2 regions of the Ramlibacter sp. AN1133 genome follow, and region 2 is predicted to be linked to the other one. Evidence: riboswitches for the same ligand, from Rfam matches in the RefSeq annotation. Region 2 holds a riboswitch; the other holds the start of a gene.

What was found. Region 2 has a riboswitch for S-adenosylhomocysteine ahead of ahcY (adenosylhomocysteinase). Riboswitches for the same ligand answer to the same signal wherever they lie in the genome.
Region 1: it holds a riboswitch for S-adenosylhomocysteine, as region 2 does, so the genes downstream of both, metH (methionine synthase) here and ahcY (adenosylhomocysteinase) in region 2, are expected to answer to the same signal.

What each region holds. Positions count from the first base shown of each region.
Region 1 covers NZ_JBBKTQ010000002.1:198,483-206,244, reverse strand. Annotated here, with positions in the region: gene WG923_RS03420 (ATP-binding protein) at 1-906, shown strand, start outside; gene recQ (DNA helicase RecQ) at 948-2,807, opposite strand; gene WG923_RS03410 (homocysteine S-methyltransferase family protein) at 2,951-3,997, shown strand; gene WG923_RS03405 (Lrp/AsnC family transcriptional regulator) at 4,279-4,728, shown strand; S-adenosyl-L-homocysteine riboswitch at 4,738-4,819, shown strand; gene metH (methionine synthase) at 4,839-7,556, shown strand; gene WG923_RS03395 (glycine zipper 2TM domain-containing protein) at 7,659-7,762, shown strand, end outside.
Region 2 covers NZ_JBBKTQ010000027.1:15-7,776, forward strand. Annotated here, with positions in the region: gene ahcY (adenosylhomocysteinase) at 118-1,554, opposite strand; S-adenosyl-L-homocysteine riboswitch at 1,621-1,691, opposite strand; gene WG923_RS25555 (ATP-dependent DNA ligase) at 1,758-2,834, shown strand; gene WG923_RS25560 (M12 family metallopeptidase) at 2,872-3,711, opposite strand; gene WG923_RS25565 (DUF7379 domain-containing protein) at 3,735-7,550, opposite strand; gene ligD (non-homologous end-joining DNA ligase) at 7,692-7,762, opposite strand, start outside.

The DNA of each region.
Region 1 (7,762 bases), on a different contig from region 2:
TCCGCCGCGTTCATCGCCAAGCTGACCGAGCGCAAGGGCCTCACGCCGGCGCAGATCCGCACCGCGGTGCGCTTCGCCGGCCTGGCCTCGGCCGAGGGCGCCGGCATGGAGGAGCTGATCGAGCGCCAGCTGCGCAACGCCGACCGGGCGCTGGGCACGCGCAGCTCGGACGCCGGCGCGCGCCGCAGCGTCACGACCTACGACCTCGACATGCTGAACGTGGAGTCGCGCTTCGAGGTGCCGCGCATCGTGGAGGCGCTGCGCTCGCGCGGCCACGGCTCGCTGTGCTTCTACGGCGCGCCGGGCACCGGGAAGACCGCGCTGGCGGAGCACATTGCCCGCAGCCTCGACAAGCCCTTGCTGATCAAGCAGGCCAGCGACCTCATGAGCAAGTTCGTCGGCGAGACCGAGCAGAACATGGCCGCCATGTTCCGCGAGGCGGAGTCGGAGAAGGCCATCCTGCTGCTCGACGAAGCCGACAGCTTCCTGCAGGACCGGCGCGGCGCGCAGCGCACCTACGAGGTCACGGAAGTCAACGAGATGCTGCAGGGCATGGAGCGCTTCGCCGGCATCTTCATCTGCACCACCAACCTGATGGAGCGGATCGACCAGGCGGCGCTGCGGCGCTTCGCGTTCAAGATCCGGTTCAAGCCGCTGACGGCGGTGCAGCGCGAGCGGATGTTCGTGACCGAGGCGCTGGCCGGCGATGCGGGAGCGCTCACGCCGGAGGCGGCGGCACGGCTCGTGCGGCTGGACCAGCTGTGCCCCGGCGATTTCGCCGCGGTGAAGCGGCAGGTGGAGATCCTGGCCGCGCAGCTGTCGCCGGAGGAATTCCTGGAGCAGCTGGAGGCGGAGCACCGGATCAAGCCGGAAGTGCGCGAGGCGCGCAGCATCGGGTTCACGTAGGCTGGCGGTGAGCGCGCGCAGCGCCGAACCCCAGCGCTGCGCTACCCCAGCGCCTGCAGCACGTCCAGCACTCCCGGCCCGTAGGTCTGCAGCTTCTTCGCCCCGATCCCGCTCACGCCTTCCAGCTCCGGCAGCGAGCGCGGGTCCAGCGCCGCGATCGCGGCCAGCGTCGCGTCGTGGAAGATCACGTAGGCCGGCAGGTTGTGCTCGCGCGCGATGCGCGTGCGCCAGTCCTTCAGCGCGGCGAAGCGCTGCTGCGCGGAACCCGTGAGGCTCGCCGCCGCGGCCGGCACCGCGGACTTCGTGCCGCCGCCGGCGCGCTTGCGCGAACGCCCGGCCGGCAGCCCGATCGACTCGCGCAGCAGCACCTGCTGCTCGCCCTTGAGCACCGCCCGCGATCCGGCGGTGAGGTGCAGCGTGTTGAACGCCGAGGCATCCACCGCCAGCGCGCCGGTGGCGATCAACTGCCGCAGCACCCCGCGCAATTGCGCCTCCGAGAATTCCGCCCCGATGCCGAAGGTGGACAGGCTCTGGTGGCCGAACTGCCTGACCTTGTCCGTCTCCTTGCCGCGCAGGATGTCCATGATGTGGCCGGCGCCGAAATGCAGGTCGCGCGCCTGCTGCACGCGGTACACGGTGGACAGCAGCATGCGCGCGGCCTCGGTGCCATCCCACACAGCGGGCGGGTTCAGGCAGTTGTCGCAGTTGCCGCAAGGCTCCGAGTGTTCGCCGAAGTACGACAGCAGCCGCACGCGCCGGCAGTCCGTGGCCTCGGCCAGCGCGAGCAGGGCATCGAGCTTGCCGCGCTGCACCTGCTTGAATTCGTCGCCGGCCGGGCTCTCGTCGATCATCCGGCGCTGGTTCACCACGTCCTGCAGGCCGTAGGCCATCCAGGCATCCGAGGGCAGGCCGTCGCGGCCGGCGCGGCCCGTCTCCTGGTAGTAGCCCTCGATGTTCTTCGGCAGGTCGAGGTGGGCGACGAAGCGCACGTCCGGCTTGTCGATGCCCATGCCGAAGGCGATGGTGGCCGTCATCACCACGCCGTCGTCGCGCAGGAAGCGGTCCTGGTGGCGCTGGCGCACGCCGGCGTCGAGCCCCGCGTGATAGGGCAGGGCGTCCAGGCCTTCGCGGCACAGGATCTCCGCGATCTCCTCCACGCGCTTGCGCGACTGGCAGTAGACGATGCCGGCCTCGCCCTGGTGCTCGCCCTCGATGAAGCGCAGGAGCTGGAGCGTCGGATCCTTCTTTTCCGCGATCGTGTAGCGGATGTTGGGGCGGTCGAAGCTGCTGACGAACTGGCGCGCGCGACCGAGCTGCAGGTGGGTGACGATGTCCTCGCGCGTGACGCCGTCGGCCGTGGCCGTGAGCGCGATGCGCGGCACGCCGGCATAGCGCGCGTGCAGGATGGCCAGCGCCCGGTATTCCGGCCGGAAGTCGTGGCCCCACTGGCTGACGCAATGCGCCTCGTCGATCGCGAACAGCGACAGCTTGCCCGCGCCGTGCATGGCATCGAGCAGCGCCAGGAAGCGCGGGGTGGTCACGCGCTCGGGCGCCGCATAGAGCAGCGTCAGCTCGCCGCGGGCCAGCCGCCGCTCCACCGCGTTGGCCTCCTCCATCGAGAGCGAGGAATTGAGGAACGCGGCCTGCACCCCGGCCTCGTGCAGGGCGCCGACCTGGTCGTGCATCAGCGCGATCAGGGGCGACACCACCACGGTGGTGCCGTGGCCGGCCTGCTGGCGCACGAGCGCGGGAATCTGGTAGCACAGCGACTTGCCCCCGCCCGTGGGCATGAGCACGAGCGCATCGCCGCCGGCGACGACGTGGTCGACGATCTCGGCCTGCTGCCCGCGGAACGCGGGGTAGCCGAAGACGGTCTGCAGGATTTGCTGGGGGGAAGACACGATCGCCCGATTGTCCCTGAGCCTGCCGGTGTAACGCCGCTCGGACCCGGAACGCCGACCGGCAAAGCTGTGAACTGCGCACGCCGGCGCCGCCGGTGCCCCTGCGCGCCGGCCGAATTCACCGTCTTTCCTACAATCGGGGCATGAAGCCCGTCGTGTACACCCGTGGACAAGCCCTGCCGCAGCTGCTCGCCCAGCGCATCCTGATCCTGGACGGGGCCATGGGCACCATGATCCAGCGCTTCAAGCTGACCGAGCAGGATTTCCGCGGCGAGCGCCTGCGCGAGCACCCCAAGGACCTGAAGAACAACAGCGACCTGCTGGCGCTCACGCGCCCCGACGTGATCCGCGACATCCACGAGGGCTACCTCGCCGCCGGCGCCGACATCATCGAGACCAACACCTTCGGGGCCAACCGCATCGCGCAGGACGACTATGGCCTGGGCGAGCTGGCGCGCGAGATGAACGTGGCCGCCGCCAGGCTGGCGCGCGAGGCCGCCGACAAGTTCTCCACGCCGGACCAGCCCCGCTTCGTGGCCGGCGCGCTGGGCCCCACGCCGCGCACGGCCAGCATCAGCCCCGACGTGAACGACCCGGGCGCGCGCAACGTGGACTTCGAGGCCCTGCGCGCCGCCTACTACGAGCAGGTGGAAGGCCTGGTGCAGGGCGGAGTCGACCTGCTGCTGGTCGAGACCATCTTCGACACGCTCAATGCCAAGGCGGCGCTGTTCGCGATCGACGAGTACTTCGCCGACAGCGGCGAGCGGCTGCCGATCATCATCAGCGGCACCGTCACCGATGCCTCCGGCCGCATCCTCAGCGGCCAGACCGTCACGGCCTTCTGGCACAGCGTGCGGCACGCGCAGCCGCTGGCGGTCGGCCTGAACTGCGCGCTGGGCGCGGCGCTGATGCGGCCCTACATCCAGGAGCTGAACCGGGTCGCGCACGACACCTTCATCAGCTGCTACCCCAACGCGGGCCTGCCCAACCCCATGAGCGAGACCGGCTTCGACGAGACGCCGGAGGTCACCTCGCGGCTGCTGCGCGAGTTCGCGGCCGAGGGGCTGGTGAACATCGTGGGCGGGTGCTGCGGCACGACGCCGGACCACATCGCGGCGATCGGGCAGGCGGTGCACCTGATGCCGGCGCGCGCGACGCAGCGGCAGTTCTTCTACCGGGAAGCCGCCTGAGGGTCTGCCGTCGGCAGGCCCCGTGGGCTGGGCTCGCCGCAGGCGACCCCAGCTTGGGCGCTCCTTCGTTCCACTGCGATCCCTCGTGAGGATGTCTGCCCGGTCGGCCAGCGGGCGGTGACCCGCTGGCGCCTCGCATCTCGGGCGGGGCCGGTAAGCCGCCGCTTCGATGCAGCAAGTGTGGCGCCCGGAGCGGAGAAAGTCTTGCTGAACCTCCGGCATTTCGGCGCGGAAGCAAAAAATCCTTCTGAGACCTCCAATTTCCCGGAAAATCGTGCGCCATGGACGCCATTGACCGGAAAATCCTCAGGGTGCTGCAGCAGGATGCCCGGGCCAGCCTGCAGCAGGTCGGCCAGGCCGTCGGCCTGAGCGCCTCGCCGTGCTGGGAGCGCATCCGCAAGATGGAGGCCGCCGGCGTGATCGAGGGCTACACGGTGCGCCTGAACGCGCAGGGGCTGGGCCTGAACGACACGGTGCTGGTACAGGTCACCCTCGACAGCCACACCGACAACACGCTGGAGAAGTTCGGCGAGACGCTGGCGGCAATCCCCGAGGTGGTCGAGGCCTACCTCGTCTCCGGCGAGTACGACTACCTGCTGCGGGTGGCGGTGAAGGACACGCGCGACTACGAGCGGCTGCTGCGGGAGAAGCTGTACAAGATCAAGGGCATCCGCCACAGCAAGTCCTCGTTCGTGCTGCGGACGCTGAAGAAGGCGGATCTGCCGCTGTAAAATCGTTCCCTGCTCAAGGAGCGCTGCAGCGGCCCCGGAAAACCGGGCGCACCGTCAGGCTTGAGATGGATTCCAACCGCGCTCACCCGGCCCCTGCGAGGTGAGAAGGAATGCAGTCCCAAGTCCCCCCCATGAAGTTGTCCGGCCTGGAGCCCGTCTCCATCGTGCCCGGCAGCCTGTTCGTCAACATCGGCGAACGCACCAACGTCACCGGCTCGAAGGCGTTCGCCCGCATGATCCTGGCGGGCCAGTTCGAGGAGGCCCTCGCGGTCGCGCGCCAGCAGGTCGAGAACGGCGCCCAGGTCATCGACATCAACATGGACGAAGCCATGCTGGACAGCAAGGCCGCCATGGTGCGCTTCCTCAACCTGATCGCCAGCGAGCCGGACATCGCCCGCGTGCCGATCATGATCGACTCCTCCAAGTGGGAGGTGATCGAGGCGGGGCTGCGCTGCATCCAGGGCAAGGGCATCGTCAACTCGATCTCGCTCAAGGAAGGCGAGGCCGAGTTCAAGCGCCAGGCCACGCTGGTCAAGCGCTACGGCGCTGCCGCCGTCGTCATGGCCTTCGACGAACAGGGCCAGGCCGACACCTACCAGCGCAAGACCGAGATCTGCGCGCGCGCCTACCGCATCCTGGTCGACGAGCTCGGCTTCCCGCCCGAGGACATCATCTTCGACCCCAACATCTTCGCGATCGCCACCGGCATCGAGGAGCACAACAACTACGCGGTGGACTTCATCGAAGCCACCAAGTGGATCAAGAAGAACCTGCCCGGCGCCAAGGTCAGCGGCGGCGTGTCCAACGTGAGCTTCTCCTTCCGCGGCAACGACCCCGTGCGCGAGGCGATCCACACCGTGTTCCTGTACCACGCCATCCAGGCGGGCATGGACATGGGCATCGTCAACGCCGGCATGGTGGGCGTGTACGACGAGCTCGAGCCGGAACTGCGCGAGCGCGTCGAGGACGTGGTGCTGAACCGCCGCCCCGATGCCGGAGAGCGCCTGGTGGAGATTGCCGAACAGGCCAAGGGCGCGGCCAAGGACGAAGGCAAGAAGAACGAGTGGCGCGCGCTGCCGGTGGAGCAGCGCCTGGCGCACGCGCTGGTGCACGGCATCACGGACCACATCGTCCCCGACACCGAGGAGATGTTCCAGAAGGTGCTGGCCCGGGGCGGCCGTCCGCTGCACGTGATCGAGGGGCCGCTCATGGACGGCATGAACATCGTGGGCGACCTGTTCGGCGCCGGCAAGATGTTCCTGCCGCAGGTGGTGAAGTCCGCCCGCGTGATGAAGCAGGCGGTGGCGCACCTCATTCCCTTCATCGAGGAAGAGAAGCGGCAGCAGGAGGCCGCCGGCCAGGACGTGCGCGCCAAGGGCAAGATCATCGTGGCCACCGTCAAGGGCGACGTGCACGACATCGGCAAGAACATCGTCACCGTCGTCCTCCAGTGCAACAACTTCGAGGTGGTGAACATGGGCGTGATGGTCCCGTGCCACGAGATCCTGGCCCGCGCCAAGGTCGAGGGCGCGGACATCGTCGGCCTGTCGGGGCTGATCACGCCTTCGCTGGAGGAGATGCAGTACGTCGCCGCCGAGATGCAGAAGGACGACCACTTCCGCGTGAAGAAGATCCCGCTGCTGATCGGCGGCGCCACCACCAGCCGCGTGCACACCGCGGTGAAGATCGCACCGCACTACGAAGGCCCGGTGGTCTACGTCCCCGATGCGTCGCGCAGCGTGAGCGTGGCGCAGTCGCTGCTCTCGGATCAGGCCGCGAAGTACATCGCGGAGATCGAGGCCGACTACGACAAGGTGCGGCAGCTGCACGCCAACAAGAAGCAGACGCCGCTGTGGCCGCTGGCGAAGGCGCGCGCCAACAAGACGCCGATCGACTGGTCCACCTACGTGCCGACCCGGCCGAAGTTCATCGGCCGGCGGGTGTTCAAGAACTACGACCTGGCGGAGCTGGCCGGCTACATCGACTGGGGCCCGTTCTTCCAGACCTGGGACCTGGCCGGTCGCTTCCCCGAGATCCTCAAGGATGAAGTGGTGGGCGCCGAAGCGGTGCGCGTGTACTCCGACGGCCAGCGCATGCTCAAGCGCCTGATCGAAGGCCGTTGGCTGACCGCCAATGCGGTGATGGGCCTGTGGCCCGCCAACACCGTCAACGACGACGACATCCAGCTGTACGCCGACGAAAGCCGGACCGAGACCGTGCTCACCTGGTACGGCCTGCGCCAGCAGGCCGAAAAGCAGGTGATCGACGGCGTGATGCGCCCGAGCCGCTGCCTGGCGGATTTCGTCGCGCCCAAGGGCGTGCGCGACGACTACGTGGGCGTGTTCGCGGTCACGGCCGGCATCGGCGTGGAGAAGAAGGTCCAGTACTTCCTCGACGACCACGACGACTATTCCGCCATCACGCTCAAGGCGCTGGCCGACCGCCTCGCCGAGGCGCTGGCCGAGGCGCTGCATGCGCGCGTGCGCCGCGACCTGTGGGGCTACGCCGCCGACGAGAAACTCGCGACCGAGGAGCTGATCGCCGAGAAGTACCGCGGCATCCGTCCCGCGCCGGGCTATCCGGCCTGCCCGGACCACAGCGTCAAGCGCGACATGTTCGCGCTGCTGCAGCCGCAGGAGATCGGCATGGAGCTGACCGACAGCATGGCGATGGCCCCGGCGGCCAGCGTGAGCGGCTTCTACCTGGCGCACCCCGAGAGCCAGTACTTCAACGTGGGCCGCATCGGCGAGGACCAGCTGGAGGACCAGGCGCGTCGCAGGGGCGCCACGGTTTCGGACCTGCAACGTTTGCTTGCACCGAATCTCTGAAGCAGGCGTGAAGCATTGCACGAACGGCTGGGCTGGCCGTCGGCGGTGCTGCCCGCCTTGTCGTTGAATCACGGCAAGGACGGAAGAAGGAGAGAGAGTCCCATGAAGAAATACGCCATCGCCACCCTGCTGGCCCTCGCCGCGGTTGCCGCCATCGCCGACAACCCGCACGGCCTGCCGCCCGGCATCGCCAAGAAGATGCACAA
Region 2 (7,762 bases):
GGGGGGTTCGCGCCCCCCCCCCCCGCGGGGGGGGGGGGGGGGTGGGGGGGCCCCCCCCTTTCCGGCGACGGAGCGCCCCCACCCCGACCCTCCCCCGGAGGGGGAGGGAGGAAGAGATCAGTAGCGGTACGTGTCGGGCTTGTACGGCCCGCTCTTGCTCACCCCGATGTACGCGGCCTGCGCATCGGTCAGCTCGGTCAGCTGCGCGCCCAGCTTCGACAGCTGCAGGCGCGCCACCTTCTCGTCCAGGTGCTTGGGCAGCACGTACACCTTGCCCACCTCGTACTGCGAGGACTTGGTGAACAGCTCGATCTGCGCCAGCGTCTGGTTGGCGAAGGAGGAGGACATCACGTAGCTCGGGTGGCCGGTGCCGCAGCCCAGGTTCACCAGGCGGCCCTTGGCCAGCAGGATGATGCGCTTGCCGTCCGGGAAGATCACGTGGTCGACCTGCGGCTTGATCTCGTCCCACTGGCACTTCTTCTCGAGCGACGCGACGTCGATCTCGTTGTCGAAGTGGCCGATGTTGCAGACGATCGCCTGGTCCTTCATCTTCGCCATGTGGGCGTAGGTGATGACGTCGCGGTTGCCGGTGCAGGTCACGAAGATGTCGGCCTTGTCGGCGGCGTAGTCCAGCGTCACCACGCGGTAGCCTTCCATGGCGGCCTGCAGCGCGTTGATCGGGTCGATCTCGGTCACCCACACCTGCGCCGACAGCGCGCGCAGGGCCTGGGCCGAGCCCTTGCCCACGTCGCCGTAGCCGGCGACCAGGGCGACCTTGCCGGCGATCATCACGTCGGTGGCGCGCTTGATGCCGTCCACCAGCGATTCGCGGCAGCCGTACAGGTTGTCGAACTTGCTCTTGGTGACCGAGTCGTTGACGTTGATCGCGCGGAACTTCAGCTTGCCGTTGTTGGCCATGTCCTGCAGGCGGTGCACGCCGGTCGTGGTCTCCTCCGTCACGCCGATGATCTGGGCGGACTTGCGGCTGTACCAGGTCGGGTCTTCGGCCAGCTTCTTGCGGATGGACGCGTGCAGGATGCGCTCTTCCTCGGAGGAGTGCGTGTCGATCAGCGACAGGTCCTTCTCGCAGCGCTGGCCCAGGTGCATCAGCAGCGTGGCGTCGCCGCCGTCGTCCAGGATCATGTTGGGGCCTTCACCCTCGCTGCCCTTGGCGCCGAAGTCGAAGATGCGGTGCGTGTAGTCCCAGTACTCCTCCAGCGATTCGCCCTTCTTGGCGAACACCGGCGTGCCGCCGGCGGCGATGGCGGCGGCGGCGTGGTCCTGGGTGGAGAAGATGTTGCACGAGGCCCAGCGGACCTGCGCGCCCAGCGCCTGCAGCGTCTCGATCAGGACGGCGGTCTGGATCGTCATGTGCAGCGAGCCGGTGATGCGGGCGCCCTTCAGGGGCTGGGCCTGGGCGAATTCCTGGCGGATCGCCATCAGGCCGGGCATCTCGGTCTCGGCGATGCGGATTTCCTTGCGGCCCCAGTCGGCCAGCGAGATGTCGGTGATCGCGCTGTCGGCGGGCGCGGCGGTCTTGAGAACGGCGTTCATGGGTGCTCCGGAACGAGAGGTGGAGAGCCCACCAACCGGCGCGTGGATCTGCTCACCGCACGGAAAGGTGGGTGAGCGTCGTTGCATGGAATCCGAGCCTCGCGTCCATGGCGGACGCTGCAACGCTCCTCGGGTTGGCCGGGATTTTATCGGAAACCGCCCGAATGCCCCACACGAGCCCCCTTAGGGGTTAAAAAGTGCACATGGCCACCCCCGGACTCCCTTCCCCGCCCATCGAGCCGATGCTGGCCAAGATCGCCGATGCGCTGCCCGCCGAGCCCGGCTTCCTGTTCGAGCCCAAGTGGGACGGCTTCCGCGCGCTCGTCTTCCGCGGCGCCGAGCAGACCTACCTGCAGAGCCGCGACCTGCGGCCGCTGAACCGCTACTTCCCCGAACTGGAGAAGGCGCTGCACGAGGCCCTGCCCAAGGGCTGCGTGCTGGATGGGGAGATCGTCGTGGCCAGCCGCGGCGGGCTCGACTTCGATGCCCTGCAGATGCGCCTGCATCCGGCGGCCTCGCGCGTGGCCAGGCTGGCGAAGGACACGCCCTCCAGCTTCGTGGCCTTCGACCTGCTGGCCGCGGGCGGCAAGTCGACGATGGAACTGCCGCAGTCGGAGCGGCGCGAGCGCCTGGAGCGCCTGCTGGGCAAGGCCAGGCCGCCGCTGCACCTGACGCCCGTCACCCGCGACCGCGCGCAGGCCGAGGAGTGGCTGGAGAAGTTCGAGGGCGCCGGCCTCGACGGGGTGATCGCCAAGCTGGAATCCGCGGCCTACCAGCCGGGCAAGCGCGCGATGCTCAAGATCAAGCACGTGCGCAGCGCGGACTGCGTGGTGGCGGGCTTCCGCTGGTACAAGGACCGCGAGGACGCCGTGGGTTCGCTGCTGCTGGGGCTGTACGACGACAGCGGCACGCTGCAGCACGTGGGCGTGACGTCCTCGTTCACGATGGCGATGCGGCAGGAACTGGCGCAGGAGCTGGAGCCCTTGCGCCGCGACGCGATCAAGGACCACCCGTGGCGCGAATGGGCCGGCGCGGCGGTGGGCGATACGCAGCGCATGCCCGGCGCGCAGAGCCGCTGGAGCGGCGGCAAGGACCTGAGCTGGGAGCCGCTGCGGCCCGAGCGCGTGTGCGAGGTGAAGTACGACCACCTGCAGGGCAATCGCTTCCGGCATGCTGCGGTGTTCCTGCGCTGGCGGCCGGACAAGCCGGCGCAGGAGTGCCGCTACGACCAGCTGGAGGTGACGACGCCGTTCGAGCTGGCGAAGGTGTTCGGGGCCTGACGCGCGGGCGTCGCCCGGGCGGCGACGCCGCGGCCCCTCACGCCGGGTACATCTCCTTGATCATCTTGCGATCGAGCTGCGACAGCAGCGTGTTCTCGTTGGTCGGACCGAGGCCGTCGGAGAACAGCTTGCCGTCGAAGGAGTAGAGCATGATGGACTTCGGGTCGTACTTGGTGGTCAGGATGCCCTTGGGCGGGTACTTGTCCAGGACATTGCTCACGATCGCGTCGTCGTCCCAGAAATTGGGCGGGCCCCGGAAGTACTTCATCACCTCCTCGCGGTTCCACTTGCGGCCGAACTCCGGGCCCTGGTGCTCGTGGATGCACCCGAGCGCGTGCCCGAACTCGTGCAGGACCACCGCGCGGTCCTCCTCCGGGTCGGAGTTGTCGCGCACCCAGCCGAAGTTCATCGTCGGCTGGTGCAGGGGGAAGTAGGAGGCGTTGAGCGCGTCGCGTCCCACCGCCGACCACGAGCCCTCGTCGGCGTAGAAGGAGATGCGGACCTCCGACGGCGCCTTGTTCACGAACTTGATCGTGACGTTGGCGTGCCGCTCCCACTCCTTGCACAGCGTGCGCACCTTCTTCTGCATCTTCGGCGTGCCGTCCAGGAAGCGGCAGCGCACCACGGCGCCCTTGCCCCATCGCTTGGACGCCACCAGCGCCATGCGGGTGACGTGCGCGACCTGCTCCGCATCGAGCTTGCGTGCGCCCTGCGCCACGGCGGCGAGCATCTCGCCGCGCAGCGCCCGGCGCACGTGGCGCTCCGGGTCCTGCTCGTCGGGGATGATGCGTTCGAAGCAGATGCGCGGCCGGCGCACGACCTCCTGCAGCGGCGTGCCCTCCTCGGGCGCCGCGGGTGTCTTCGCTTTCTTCGCCATGTCGTTCCTCCTTGGGGTGGGAATCAGGTCTTCTTCGCGACGGCGCGGGGATGGCCGTACACGGCGTAGGCGAGCCAGGTCGCGTCGCCGTCCTCGCGCGCCTTGCGCCGTGCCGCGGCCGAGGCGGCGGCCAGCTCCGCGCCCTGGTCGATGAACTGCGCGTACAGCTCCCGCGCGAACCCGTAGGCCGGCTGGTCGCCGATCGACCAGCTCGAGCCGACGAACACGCCCACGCCGGCGTGGATGAACGCCGCGGCGAAGCCGCCCAGGCCCTTGAGCGCATAGCCGGCGCGGGCGCTCTGGCAGGCGTTGAGGACGACCATCGGCCGGTCGCCGTCCGACTGCAGGTTGGCCGTGTAGCGGACGGTCTCCGCCAGCACGGCGTTCTGGCTGCCCGAGCCGTCCGTGGGCGGCGGCAGCACGAGCTGCGCGTTGCCGACGTGGTCCGCGTCGGTGGCGCCGTGGCAGGCGACGTGGAGAAGATCGAAGGAGCCGGGTGTCTCCAGCAGCTTGTAGACCTCCTCGGCCTGCGCCGGCACCTCGACCCCGCCGCGCTTGCGCATGACGGCGATCTCGTCCTGCGCGCCGGCGAGCGCATCGTCGCCCTGGTACTCCGGCACCAGGTAGCGCACCTTGCCCTTGCGGATCCTGACCTGGTCCGGCGCGTAGCCGTCGATCAGCCAGCGCACGACGCCGAGCTCGCCGAGGAACACCGAATCGCGGCCCGGCCGCTGCGTGCGCGGATCGCGCAGGTTGACCAGCTCCCAGGGGATGAAGGGCTCGCTGGAGATCACCTGCACGCTGCCGATGGTGTCGCGGTGCTCCCACAGCTGGTCCTGCAGCTCGCGCGGGAACAGCGCGTCGAACAGCCTGGCGCCGATGGCGAGCAGGTCGCGTGCGAACGCTTCCTTCTGGCCCTGGCTCTGCGCCCAGCGGTCCTCGATGTCCTTGTGGATCCCGGCGATGGTGGCGGCCGGGTCGCCGTCCAGCAGCGGCGACTCGAAGGGCATGCGCACGCCCAGCTCGCGCAGCTCGAGCTCGTACTGGTATTGCGTCTTGGCGCCGAGCGGCTGCACCTGGTGGATGCGCAGTTCGTCGGGCTGCTGCGGGAACTTGCGCGGGAAGGCGGCCAGTCCCGCCGATGCGGTGGCGCTGCGGCGCGTGCCGCTGCGCTCCTGCACCACCTGCAGGTCCAGCACCAGGGTGACCAGGGGGATCGGCCCCTGCCGGACCTGCACGCGCACCTGCGCGCTGCCCGCCTCGTTGCCCTGGACGTCGAAGCGCAGGTCCAGCGGCGTGCCGGGCTCCGGCACCGCGACCTCCACGCGGGCGTCCTCGGGATGGACCAGCGAGACGCGCAGCGCGGGGATGCACTCCACGATGAGCGGCCGCGCCTTGCTCACCCTGGCGCGGTCGACCTTGCTGGCGGCGCGCCGGCCGGTGGCCTGCAGCAGTTCGCGCGCGATCGTCACGTCCACCGTGTGGACCTGGCCCAGCACGTATTCGTCGTCGGTCTCGGCGCGGAAGTGGCATTCGACGGCAGCGGCCGCGGCCGGCGGCTTCGCCCTCTGGCCGGTGGCGGTGGCCGGCTGCGCCGCCGCAGCGCCACCGACGCGCGCCGCCTTCTTGGCCGCCTTCTTGGCCGCGGCCTTGGCCGGGGCGGCCCGCCGGCGCGCGGCCGGCGCCGGCGCGGGCGCCATCTGCACCTGCACCTCCTCCGGCGAGATCACGTTCACCGGCTCGCCGTCCCGCAGCTCGATGGTGCGCTGGGCGCTGCCGCGCGTGGTGGCGAGTTCGTCCAGCCGCAGCTCGCCTCCCCCGGCTCCGCCCCCGGCGCCGGCCTGCGCCATCCGCGACTGGCCGCTCTCGTGCAGGTCGAAGGCATCGTGCACCGTGGCGCCGCGCACCTTCGCCATGCCCTTGAGCCAGGCCTCGCCCAGGGGCGCCGGATGCGCATAGCGCAGCGTGACCGGCCGGCCGTGCTCCTCGTCCCGGCGCTCGATGACGATCCACGGCTTGCCGGCGGACTTGACCTGCTGCAGCGCCTCCTTCACCGCCTGCGTGCTGCGCAGCCGCACCACGGGGGCCGGCGGCTGCGCGGACACGCCGGCGCGCACCACCGGTGCCGGCTCCGCGGCCAGGGCACCGAGCTGCAGCCACTGCAGCAGCCGCTGCGCCGTCTGCGGCTGGGAGAAATAGGCGCAGTGATGCACCACGCCGGTCTTGCCGAAATCGAAGCGCTCTCGGATGTACTTGCCGACCTTCTCGTCGATCTGCGTCATCGAGGCGATGTGCACGACCAGGTCGTTCGGCTGCCCGAACAGCGCATCGGCCGCCTTGTCCGCCAGCCGCATCAGCAGCCCCGGCGGCATCACCTCGGGGTTGGCCTGCTGCTGCGCCAGGTCGGGATCGAAGTCGCTGGTGATGGCGCAGTAGTAGGTCTGCTCGGGCCGGGGCTGGCCGGGCTGGTCGCCGTTGATGTCGCGGATGAATTCGCCGGCGGGCTCCATCGCCGCCAGCCCGGGCGCCTGCTGGTCCGTGACGGCACCGGTCGCGAGCGCCTTCACCAGCACGCCGATGCCCTGGATGGCCGCGGCGAGGATGCGGGCCGGCGCCGCGGCGGCCGGCAGCAGCAGGCCCGCGGCGCGCGCCCCCGCCGCTGCCAGGTTGGTATAGCGGTCCGCGAGGCGGTGCCAGTTGTCCGGGTTGGCGAGCTCGGTGCCGCCGTTGGTGGCGCCGACGAAGACCGCGCGCCGCAACTGCAGTTTCAGCCGCGACGAAGGCAGCACCTGCTCCACCAGGCTGCGCAGCACCAGGGCGCCGCGCGAGTAGCTGACCGCATCCACGATCGGCGGCTCGGCGAATCCCATGCGCTCCAGCCGGGTGGCGAAGGCGATGGCGTTCTGCGTGGGCAGCACGCTCAGCGTGGGATGGTCCCAGCCGAGGATGAGGTCGTAGTGCTCCAGCGCCGCGGCCAGGAAGTCGCGGCCGGCGGGATGCGTGGCGAGGTCGCCGTAGCTGCCCATGGTGGAACTGAAGGTGCCGTGCACCATCAGCAGCACCCGGGCGGGGCGGCCGGCCGGCACCGGCGGGGACTCGGTGTCCGCCAGTGGCGTCCATTTCAGCGGGTCCGCGTCACGGATGTGGACCAGGCCCTTGCTCACGTCCTTCTCGAGGAACTCCACCAGCGCGTGCACCACCGGGCGGGCGATGAAGCGGAACACGTAGAACACGGCCTTGCCGAGCCCCAGCTTGGTCGCGAGGCCGCCGCGCGCGGTGGCGCGCCTGCGCATGGCCGCCGCGGCGGGTGCGGGCGGTGCCGGCGGCAGTTCGATGTGGAAGACGTCGGTGTGCTGCGGGGCGGCGGCCACGGCGGGCGGCGCGCCGCGTCGCACCCCGCGCTTCGCCGGCGGCGCGGCCTCCGCGGGCGCGGGGGCCGCGAGTTCCTGCGGCAGCTTCCATTCGTAGCAGCCGTCATGGTCGACCAGGATCACGGCCCGCTCGTCGGGGCCCACCGGCACCGCCAGGTCCACGGCCGTGGGCGCCGCTGCGGCGGGCGCCGCCGCTGCCCTGGCGCCGCGTCGTGCCGGGGCGGCCGGAGGCTGGAACGGGATCGCCTCGACCAGCTCGAGATCCTGCCCCTCCATCGCATTGACGACCGCTTCCTCCTCGGTCATCGGCGCGACGGGCGGGGCCGCGCCGCGCCGTCGTGCGCCCGCGGGGGCGGGCGGTGCGAAACCGCCGCGCCGTGCCAGGCGGAGGTTGACGGGCCGGGGCTGGGGCACGAGCCCCGCGCGCGCATCGACCCACACACCGGAAGCGCGCCTCTGCATCGCCATGTGCGATCCCTCCCGGGCGCGCATCGTTCGACGGTTGCTTGTTGGCGCGCCCCCAGGGCCATTCTAGGCAGCGCCTGCGGGGAAGGGAACAGGCCGAATGCCCGCCTGCGCACCGGCTCCTTCATCGGAGGGAGGGGCGGCTCAGGCCTTCGGCTTCGCGTCCTTGCGCGGCTTCGCCCGACCACGCGGTGCATCGGACGGCTCGGTGGGAC